DNA from 3 places in the Sphingobacterium daejeonense genome. Region 3 is predicted to be linked to each of the others. Evidence: riboswitches for the same ligand, from Rfam matches in the RefSeq annotation. Region 3 holds a riboswitch; each other region holds the start of a gene.
The links. Region 3 has a riboswitch for S-adenosylmethionine ahead of metE (5-methyltetrahydropteroyltriglutamate--homocysteine S-methyltransferase). Riboswitches for the same ligand answer to the same signal wherever they lie in the genome.

Region 1: another riboswitch for S-adenosylmethionine. It lies ahead of FGL31_RS08320 (O-acetylhomoserine aminocarboxypropyltransferase/cysteine synthase family protein); the one in region 3 lies ahead of metE (5-methyltetrahydropteroyltriglutamate--homocysteine S-methyltransferase).
Region 2: another riboswitch for S-adenosylmethionine. It lies ahead of FGL31_RS15850 (5-oxoprolinase); the one in region 3 lies ahead of metE (5-methyltetrahydropteroyltriglutamate--homocysteine S-methyltransferase).

Annotation. Positions count from the first base shown of each region.
Region 1 is NZ_LR590470.1:1,734,410-1,738,247, forward strand. It holds gene FGL31_RS08315 (homoserine O-acetyltransferase family protein) at 1-103, opposite strand, end outside; gene FGL31_RS08320 (O-acetylhomoserine aminocarboxypropyltransferase/cysteine synthase family protein) at 150-1,457, opposite strand; SAM riboswitch class I at 1,703-1,816, opposite strand; gene FGL31_RS08325 (hypothetical protein) at 1,997-2,428, opposite strand; gene dapA (4-hydroxy-tetrahydrodipicolinate synthase) at 2,522-3,400, opposite strand; gene ligA (NAD-dependent DNA ligase LigA) at 3,426-3,838, opposite strand, start outside.
Region 2 is NZ_LR590470.1:3,265,129-3,268,966, forward strand. It holds gene FGL31_RS15840 (transglycosylase domain-containing protein) at 1-576, opposite strand, end outside; gene rpoN (RNA polymerase factor sigma-54) at 803-2,266, shown strand; SAM-I-IV-variant riboswitch at 2,311-2,405, shown strand; gene FGL31_RS15850 (5-oxoprolinase) at 2,469-2,726, shown strand; partial or broken gene FGL31_RS15855 (DUF2891 domain-containing protein) at 2,952-3,838, opposite strand, start outside.
Region 3 is NZ_LR590470.1:3,990,642-3,994,479, forward strand. It holds gene FGL31_RS26770 (sensor histidine kinase) at 1-482, shown strand, start outside; gene FGL31_RS19150 (response regulator transcription factor) at 502-1,191, shown strand; SAM riboswitch class I at 1,548-1,647, shown strand; partial or broken gene metE (5-methyltetrahydropteroyltriglutamate--homocysteine S-methyltransferase) at 1,722-3,838, shown strand, end outside.

The sequences.
Region 1 (3,838 bases), 2.3 Mb from region 3:
CATTCAGGTTTCCATAAGTATGAAACGCAATTTGAAGATTTGCCAGTTTTTTGCCACTTTCTAATTCGAAATCTTGGTTATATCCGAAAGTTCTTAAACTCATTCTTATAAATTATCTTCCTCCATAAAAATCAAATAAGGTCCCCACCTTATTTGATTTTGTCAAATGCTTGTGCTAAATCCGCTTTTATATCTTCAATGTGTTCAATACCTACTGAGAGTCTTAATTGACCTGGTGCTACACCTGCTTTTTTCTGATCTTCAGCACTCAACTGTTGGTGAGTAGTTGCTGCTGGATGGATAATCAATGACTTAGCATCTCCAACATTTGCCAAATGGCTGATCAATTCTAATGCATCAATAAATTCATTGGCTTTTTCCACGCCACCTTTAATGGTAAATGAAAGCACGGCCCCATATCCATTTTTTAGATATTTCTGTGCGTTTTGATGGTATGGGTGGTTTTTTAAACCCGGATAGCTTACATGTTCTACTTGTGGATGCGAATCTAACCATTGAGCTATCTCTAGCGTGTTGTCAACGTGACGTTGTACACGTAATGATAATGTTTCTAATCCTTGAACTAACAAGAAAGAATTGAAAGGGGATAGGGCAGGGCCAAAATCTCTTAATCCTTCAACTCTTGCACGGATGGCAAATTGAATGTTACCAAATGGTCCACCTTCTCCAAATACATCTGAAAATACCAAACCATGGTATCCTTCCGATGGTTCAGAAAATTGCTTGAATTTTCCATTGCCCCAATTATAGTTACCACCATCAATGATTACACCACCAATGCTTGTTCCATGTCCACCAATCCATTTAGTTGCTGATTCAACAACTACATTTGCGCCATGCTCTAAAGGCTTGAACAAATAACCGCCAGCACCGAAGGTATTGTCAACGATCAATGGAAGGTCATGCTTCTTTGCTACTGAAGCTATGCGTTCGAAATCTGGAATATTATAGCTTGGATTGCCGATAGTTTCTACATAGATAGCTTTTGTTTTGTCATCTATCAAAGCTTCGATCTTATCTGCATCTGTATCTTCAGCAAATCTTGCTTCGATACCCAATCTTTTAAAGGACACTTTGAATTGGTTATAAGTACCACCATAAAGGTTAGAACCAGACACAAAATTCTCACCTGCTTCCAGGATGTTTGTCAAAGCGATAAATTGTGCTGCTTGACCTGAAGCTACAGCAACTGCTGCTACACCGCCTTCTAATGCTGCTATACGTTTTTCGAAAACATCAGTAGTAGGATTCATAATCCTGGTATAGATATTACCGAATTGTTTCAATGCAAAAAGGTTGGCACCGTGTTCTGCATTTTCGAATACATAAGAAGAAGTTTGATATATAGGCAATGCTCTGGAACCAGTAGTAGGATCTACTTCTTGCCCTGCATGTACTTGTAAAGTTTCAAATTTTAGGTTTTTATTATCTGCCATTTTTATATTTTTTTAATCATGTTAGTAAAATGAAATTATTAAATCCTTTGAAGTTCTGTGTTTAGGTCGTCATTTACTGATGGACAATTGTATTCAATAAGAATAATGCTGCCATAGGACGACTATCGCATTCGAGAAATACAAATACAGTTGATGGATTTAATCTTAATAGAAGAATCTGTTGTCGGTTTTCCGACAAGATATAATAATTCTGATTTTGAAAATTCTGAAGTCATAGTCTATTTCATTTATATGCTCCTGAGCTTTATTGCTTCGGACAGGAATTGGCACCTTTTCAATCCTTATTGAAGGTTGCCAGTGGGTCATTGAGCCAGTCTCTCGCCACTTCTTTATAAATCAAGACCATCTTTTTTAGAGAGGTAATGATTAGTGTACCACTATCGAAGTACTCCGCAAATATAGGCTACGGAAATTAATTTTGCAATTTTTTTAGAAAAAAGAAGACCTCAAATCTTGTTAGGCTATTCACTTACAATGATTTGAGGTCCCAAATATTTTGTTATTGTAATACCAGTTTTTTAAAAAGTGTTGTTCTTTGCATCATGCATTTGGATGATTTTGTCCACTACATAACGCGTGTTTCCACGCCAAGGTAACACACCATGGTATTCTTTATAATGAAGATCAAAAGCCTTACCACTATTTAACTCCAATACTTTAAATACAGAATCGCTCTCGATAGAAAATTCAAATTCATTGGAGGAGATTCCAGTCCCCGTATTTTGACTGCGGATACCTTCCTGAATCAATTTTCCTTCATAGGTCTTAAAGACATTTCCCTTTTTTACTGCATAATTTAAAGTTCCCGATTTAACTCCTTCGCCAAAAACAAAGTAGTACTTGAAATAAACAAATACTGCGAATGCCAAGAAGATAATGAGTAGAAACCAGCTGATGAACTTTTTGAAGCCTGAACCCCTTTTGCTGGGTTGTTGGGTAGTTGTTTCCATTATTTTGTTAATTCAGTTTTTCTATAGATACAATTAAGAATACCTAAAAATAAGAAAGGTTGGCCAAACTACATGACCAACCTATTAATTTTTTTATCCGAGTAGCTGCATCTCTGCATCTATTGCTTCTTTTGTTTTCGGACTGACCGGTACCAATGGTAACCTCACATAGTCCTTTCCAATTCCTTTTTTCTCGAGAATATATTTCACTCCTGCAGGATTTCCTTCAATAAAACACAGGTCTATCATGTTTAATAATTCCAAATGAATAGCTCTAGCCTCATCAAAATTACCTTCACTACATAAATGTGCCAATGCAGAAACCTTTGTTGGATAGGCATTGCCTACCACAGAAATTATTCCTGCTGCTCCCATGGCCATCATAGGAAGTGTAACAGGATCATCTCCAGAGATTAAAAGAAAATCTTTTGGTTTATCTCTTAAGATTTCGCTGAATTGGGAAAAATTTCCCGAAGCCTCTTTTGTCGCTACTATGTTTTTGAAATCCTTAGCCAACCTGACCGTCGTAGCCGGGCTCATATTACTTCCTGTCCTGCCAGGCACATTATAAAGAATAATCGGAAGTTTCGAAACCTCAGCAATAGCCTTATAATGTTGATAGATTCCCTCTTGCGTTGGTTTGTTATAATAAGGTGAAACTGATAAAATAGCAATGTAATCCAATACCTTAAAATTCTTGATTTGTTCAACTATTTCAAAAGTATTGTTGCCACCGATTCCAGCTACCAATGGGATACGCTTATTGACATGCTTAGAAGTAAATTCCCACACCTTCTTTCGTTCATCAGGATTCAATGTTGCAGTTTCACCTGTTGTGCCCAATGAAACCAAATAATCAATTCCTCCCTCGATTTGATAATCAATCAAATTTCCTAAAGTGTCGTAATCTACTGTGCCGTCCGCATGGAATGGAGTAACTAATGCAACTCCCGCACCTTGAAGCTCGTTCATCGTTTGTATATATTATTTTTAATTTTTATTCATTAATCATTGATAGCAGTTGAGCTTCAGAAATCATCGGAATCTGAAGTTTTTCTGCCTTTGCCAGTTTTGATGGACCCATTTTATCACCAGCAACTAAATAATTCAGCTTTGAAGAAATACTGCTCAGCATCTTGCCACCGTGCGCCTCGATCAATTCCGTCAATTCTTCCCGGGAATAATCTGCAAATACACCGGAAATCAAAAACGTTTTGCCCGATAAACTATCTCCGGCGAGTTGTATTTCTTTTTCTTCTATTTCGAACTGAAGGCCTAAGGATTTGAGTTTTTCAATCTCTTCCCAATGTTCAGGATTTGTCAGATACGCATGTATACTGTCTGCTATCCGGAGTCCTATATCCTGTACTGACAATATTTCGTCTACAGTGGAATTCTTGATTGCCTCGA
Region 2 (3,838 bases), 730 kb from region 3:
GATGCCGTAAGCATTGTTACTAAAGGAAACTGTATTAAGGTACATCGTTAATATTTCTTCCTTGCTATATTTGCTTTCCAATTTAAAAGCAGTCATCCACTCTTTATATTTTGTGACGATCAAACCTATCCCAGGGATCTTACCTAATAAACCTTGTGAATCTTGATATCTTGTTCTATATAGATTTTTTGCAAGTTGCTGAGTTATAGTACTGGCACCACGGTCACTTCCACTTAAGGTTGAAAAAATACCACCAAACAAACCCAAGAAATCAACTCCATGATGCTTCATAAAACGTACATCCTCGGTTGCAATCAAAGCATTAATAATATTGGGAGAAATACTGTCAAATGGAACTGGGTCCCGATCCTGTTTGTAATATCTAGCGATCAATACAGAATCTGCAGTATATAGTTCAGAAGAAACATTTAGTTCGGGTAACAAAATTTCTTTTTTTGTCGGTGAAGAACCGAACAAGCCTAGAAAGTTAATTTGAACTGCGCACGTAAATAAAATAACAAAGTAAATAACAATCAGTGCGATGCGCAAAAATTTGTTCCGAACACGTTTAAACATACGGTAAATATGAACAAAACTTTGGAAAAAATTACATCAATTCGCCTAAAAAGGAAGCTTTACGAGAAAATTAACGAATTTTAACAAATGAGTTTTTTGGTTTTTAACTAGGCTGTTTATCCGACAATTATAATAGCAAAAACTGTACCTAAAACAGTTTTTGTTACCATAAACTTTACCTTATTAAATATATTTACCTATTTTTACGTGATTTATTATTGGGGACATGTTAAAACAAACTTTACAGCAAAAACTATTACAAAAACTTTCACCGCAACAAATTCAATTCATCAAATTGCTACAGGTGCCAACAGTTTCATTGGACGCCCGCATCAAAGAAGAATTGGAAGAAAACCCTGCGCTGGAGGACGGTAGTTTGACTAACATGAACGACCCCGTGGAAGAATATCCCGATAAAGATCCGGATGATGACTTCAACATGGAAGAAAACAGCTATGAAGATGAATTCAGTGTTGATGAATATATCCAAGAAGATGACTACAAAGACTATGGCGGTGGATATGACCATGATGATGAAGACGGAAAAAAAGAAATCCCTATCGCTGTACAAGATTCTTTCTACGAAAATCTACAAAACCAACTTGATCTACTAGCACTATCTGATAAAGATTATATAGTTGGTCAACAAATAATCGGATCTCTTGATGACGATGGTTACCTAAGGAGACCTATCCTATCTTTGATTGACGACCTTGCGTTTTCACAAAATGTAATTGTTGAAGAAGAAGATGTCGAAGACATACTCAAGATTGTTCAATCATTTGACCCTGCCGGCATTGGAGCAAGGAATCTTCAGGAATGCTTGGCAATCCAGTTAAGAAAGAAAGATCTCACCAACCCGATTATCCAACAAGCGATGATGGTCGTGGAAAATTACCTCGATGAATTCACGAAGAAACATTACGATAAAATCGAAAAGCAATTAGGTGTAAACTCTGAGGAGCTGAAAGAAATCGTCAATGAAATTCTTAAGTTGAATCCTAAGCCAGGTGATTCAGGTGCAGCTGCAGGAAAACAATTGCAGATTATCCCTGACTTCCATATCTCCAATAATGATGGTATCCTGCACTTGACCTTAAATGGCAGAAACGCCCCTGAACTAAGAGTTTCAAGGTCTTATCAAGAAATGTTTGAGCATTACGAAAAAGCGGAAAAAAACGACAAAAAAATGCGTGAAGCAGTTCAGTTTGTTAAACAGAAACTTGATTCCGCAAAATGGTTTATCGATGCCATCAAACAAAGACAACAGACTCTTTTGAAAACCATGAATGCTATCATGGAATATCAATATGACTACTTCCTAACTGGCGACGACAGAATGCTTAAACCAATGATTTTAAAGGATATAGCCGACAAGATCGAAATGGATATTTCAACTGTATCCCGCGTTGCCAACTCCAAATACGTGCAAACAGAATTCGGAACTTTCTTATTAAAATCATTCTTCTCAGAAGCTATTCAAACAGAATCTGGCGAGGAAGTTTCTAACAAAGAAGTGAAAAAGATTCTAGAGGAGTGTATTGCTAACGAAGACAAGAGAAAACCTTTGGCAGATGAGAAATTAACCGAAATCCTGAAGGAAAAAGGTTATTCGATCGCGAGGCGTACTGTTGCTAAATACCGTGAAGCAATGAACATCCCGGTAGCACGTTTAAGAAAAGAATTATAAAATTTTATTTTCACTTGCATATTAAAATATAATCTACTAAGTTTGTAGAGTATTCAGAATTGCACGAGCAATACCAACCGAGTGAAAGACACCGCGGTGGTAAATCGATACGGGCGGCAAGCCAAAATAAAAGAATATTGCAAGGTCTTAAAATAGACTTCTCTGAATGCAATTATGGTTAAACCCTTTAAACATTAATTGTATGTCCAACACAAAACCCTTACAACAACACCTAGTGGAACAATTCCACCACTACAGCACCAATGAATTGGTAATTCTAAACAATGACTTAGTTAGATCAAACTGGGGAAAAAATAAAACAGCTTTCAGAACTGCTTTGTTGAGCACCTTATCTAAACGAGGAATTGATCTCTCCGCAATAATCAGCACCGAAGACGGATTTACTCAAATACAACGAGTACCAGTCAAATTATCAGAAAATAGACTTATTCCGGAATAGGTAGAAATAGACATTAGACAATAGACATTAGACATTAGAAATGGTATGACGCCGTAAATGTCTATAGCCTATTGTCTATTGTCTTCGTCTTAGCAGTCTAAGGCTCAATAGTCTTAAGCATATAGTATTATGTCTTTTGTCTTTTGTCTTACGTCTACTGTCTTTTGTCTTACGTCTACTGTCTTTTGTCTTACGTCTACTGTCTCACATCTCACATCTCATATCTCACATCTCATATCTACCTAAAGCATACAAAGCGAAAGTCCCAAGCCAATGACTTCCCATATAATCATCTTTTGCACTTAAATTGCCAATCGAGAAATTGAAATGTTCAACAGCATCTTTTTCAGGTGCTCCAATGCAGGGTCCATTTTCGAAATCCCAAAAAGACAAGCCGCTCTACTATAGTTTAACCCATCCAAGTGGACCAACTTACCATCACTCCTATCTTTCACGAGTGCAGGTTCTAATTTAAATTCATCATTGAACAAATCAGGCATAAAAGCTTTCAACCATGTAATGTATTCTGATTTATCCAAGACTTTGCTCATCAAATATGCTTCTTCCAAACAAGGTGATAAAAAGTCGTAACCGCTGGGTTCATAAGCTAGATCACAATTCTTGTCGTCCTTGAACAATCGAATAGAATTTTCCTTTAATGCTTGTTTAAAAGTATCATCGCCTACTGTATTGGCATAATCCAAGGATAAAGAAAGACTAAAAGCTGAATTATCATGCTGTCCTGCACGGATCGGGTAGACCAACTTTGGAAGATATTCTTTATAGCGAGTAACCAACAGGTCTACCAATGGTTGAAGTGAGGCTTTCCATCTTTTGGCATCCACATCCTCCCAAGTAGACAATTCTTCCTGTAATTTAAACAACCAAGCCCAACCATAGGTCCTTTCAAAGCTCAAATTATTTTTATCATTGAAAAAGGCTAATTCCACAGCAACATTCTCTGGCGTAATATGCTGATTCAATGCCGCTCTTACCTTTCCGGCATTGTCTAGACTTGGAAACTGCTTCATCAATTTTACGATCGACCAGTAACCATGTACGGAGGAATGCCAGTCAAAACAGCCATAAAAAACTGGCCTTAAACTCTTTGG
Region 3 (3,838 bases):
AGCGCGTCAATGTTCATATCAATTCACTTGCAAATGCTGTTTTGGAAAGCATGCGTCTACAAATGGATAAGGCTGAAGGAACCCTAAACATTGATATTGCTGCTGATAACGACTTGGTTGTTGGAGATGAATTGCACTTGTCCAATGTGATGTTTAATTTGGTTGATAATGCGATTAAGTATTCCAAAGGAAAACCAGAAATCACTTTTAGGACTTTTAATAGAGGGAACAACATTGTAATTTCTGTTGCAGACAAAGGAATGGGGATGACCAAGGACCAACAAGAAAAGATCTTCGATCAATTCTACCGTATCCCAACAGGGAACATTCACAACGTGAAAGGATTTGGTTTAGGACTTAGCTATGTAAACGATATTGTCAAACGCTTGAACGGTAAAATCACCGTTAAGAGTGAAAAAGATAAAGGCACACAATTTGAAGTAACTCTTCCTTTGAAAAATGCATCTAAGGAAGTTGCATAATCATTAGATAAAGAAAAGTATGAATCAAAAGATATTATTAGCAGAAGATGATCCTAATTTGGGTGAATTACTAAAGGATTATCTAGAATTAAAAGGAAAATTTGACGTGGTACTTTGTACCGATGGTCAGGAAGGCATGGATGCTTTTCGTAAAGAGGAGTTTGATCTATGCATCTTGGATGTCATGATGCCCAAGAAAGATGGTTTTTCATTGGGGAAAGATATCCGCAAGATCAATCAAACGGTTCCAATTATCTATGCGACTGCCAAGGGAATGATGGAAGATAAAACACAGGCCTTTGAATTGGGTGGAGATGATTATATCACAAAACCATTCCGTGTTGAGGAGTTATTGCTTCGCATCAATGCGCTTCTTAAAAGAGCTTCAAAAGATAAGGAGGAAGAAGTTTCTGATAAATTTGAAATCGGAGATTATTTCTTTGATTACACCAGTCAGATTATTTCGTATAAGGGCCAACAACAGAAGCTTTCCACGAAGGAAGCCGAATTATTGCGCTTACTTTGCTTGAAGAAAAATGATGTCTTAACTCGTGAGGAAGCCTTAATCAAGATTTGGCATGACGACAATTATTTTACCGGCCGAAGTATGGATGTTTTCTTGAGCAAGCTTAGAAAATACCTTAAGGAGGACCCTAATGTTGAAATAGTTAATGTCCACGGTAAAGGATATAAGTTGTTGGTGAGCTAAGGATTAGATAGTTTGGTTAAGACACTAGACATAAGACATAAGACATTAGACTATTGTCAAATTCTAAAATAGTTTACCTTTTTTATACATTGTCCGTACCTAAATAGAGCTGATCGAATAGCATTATATTAAAACATTATAATTCTAAAAATAAATGAGGCATATCAAGCCTCATTTATTTTTTTTAATTAATTTTCTAACAGTAGCTGTTAACTCGACCAAATTCTAAAAATGTAATTAATATTTTATGGATTATTTCATCTCTCTTGTGTCTTGTGTCTTATGTCTTATGTCTACTTCAAGCCGTCTCTTCACTTTTTTTTGCATATTAAAAATCTAATTCCTAACTTAGCCCCCGCTTATAGAGAAAGGCAGAGGGACTAGACCCGATGAAGCCTTAGCAACCTGTCCCTTGACAAGGTGCTACATTCTACCCCTGATTGGGAAAGATAAGCTGGTTACAGACATCCTTGGTAGCCTTCTCTTAGCAAAAAGATTTATTGAAATATATTTAATTTAGTAGAGAAAATATGCTATTAACAAACAATTTAGGTTACCCACGTGTGGGCGCATTCCGCGAGTTGAAGAAAGCTAATGAAGCTTACTGGGCGAAGAAGATTAGCGCGGAAGAATTATTGCAGGCTGGACTGAAAATCCGTGAAAGCAATTGGAAGACTCAAAAGGATGCTGGAATCGAGTTGATCCCATCTAATGACTTCGCATTCTATGATCAAGTTTTAGACTTGTCATTAACTGTAGGAGCTATCCCTGCTCGTTACAATTCCTTATTAAACAAAATCGATCGCCAATATAATCTTGATTTATATTTCGCGATGGCACGTGGTTTCCAAGAAGGTGGCGTAGATGTTACTGCTATGGAAATGACTAAGTGGTTTGATACTAACTATCACTATATCGTTCCTGAATTCGTAAAAAACCAAGAATTCAAACTTACTTCAGAGAAATTCTTAAGTGAATACAATGAAGCAAAACAATTGGGTATTGAAACAAAGCCTGTTTTAATTGGTCCAATTACTTACCTTTTATTGGGTAAAGAAAAAGAAGCAGATTTCAACCGCATCGATCTTATCGACAAATTACTTCCTGTTTATGAAGAGATTTTAGGCAAGCTTGCTGATGCTGGGGCGAAATATGTTCAGATTGACGAGCCTTTCTTGGCTTTAGACATTGATGATGCTACCAAAGCTCTGTATGGCAAAGTATTTGAAAAATTAGCTGCTGCAGCCAAAGGCATCAAATTAATCGTTGCTACTTATTTCGAGGCATTAGGAAATAACGAGGATATCGCTGTTAATCTTCCTGTGCATGCGTTACACCTTGACTTAGTTCGTGGTGAAAACCAACTTGACACTATATTATCAAAAGTTCCTGCAAACTTAACTCTTTCATTAGGGGTTATTGAAGGCCGTAATATTTGGAAAAATGATTACGAAAATTCATTGAAAAAAATCAAACAAGCAGTTGATGCGTTAGGAAAAGACCGTGTTTGGGTTGCTCCTTCTTCATCTTTATTGCATGTTCCTTTTGATTTGGACAATGAAAACAATGAAGAATCATTACCTGCAGAAGTTAAAAACTGGTTAGCATTTGCAAAACAAAAACTTTCTGAGGTTAAAGATCTTGCTGTATTGGCTGAAGGTGAAGTTGATGCTGATACTCAGAAACGCTTTGAAGCAAACAAAGAAGCTGCTGAGAGTCGCCGTACTTCTCCATTGATTCACAAACCAGAAGTTAAAAACCGTGTAAGCAACATCACTGATGAAGATGCAAAACGTACTTCATCATTTGATGCTCGTAAAGCTGCACAACAAGCTAAATTCAATCTTCCTGGATTGCTACTACAACAATCGGTTCATTCCCACAAACAAAAGATGTACGTAAGTGGAGAGCTGACTTGAAAAAAGGAGCTATTTCTCAAGAGGAATACGACAAAGAAATTGCTGCTGAGACTGAAAGAACAATCAGATTACAAGAAGATTTGGACATCGATGTATTAGTTCACGGTGAATTCGAACGTAATGACATGGTTGAGTACTTCGGTGAGCAATTAGCAGGATATGCATTCACACAAAACGGTTGGGTTCAATCATACGGTTCTCGTTGTGTTAAACCTCCGATTATTTTTGGTGATGTGTACCGTCCAGAAGACATGACAGTACGTTGGTCAGCATATGCTCAGTCATTGACTAACCGTCCTGTTAAAGGAATGTTGACAGGTCCTGTAACGATTTTACAATGGTCATTTGTACGTAACGACCAACCACGTTCAACCACAACATACCAAATCGCTTTGGCTATTTTAGATGAGGTTCAAGCTTTAGAAAAAGCAGGAATCAAGATCATCCAAATCGATGAGCCAGCTATCCGTGAGGGTCTTCCATTACGTAAAGCAGATCAACAAGAATACTTGGATTGGGCAGTTCGTGCATTCCGTGTTTCTTCATCAAATGTTGATGATGATACGCAGATCCACACACACATGTGTTACTCTGAATTCAATGATATTATCCAGGACATCGCTGCAATGGATGCTGACGTAATTACTATTGAAACTTCACGTTCACAAATGGAATTATTAGATGCATTTGCTGATTTCAAATATCCTAATGATATTGGTCCAGGTGTA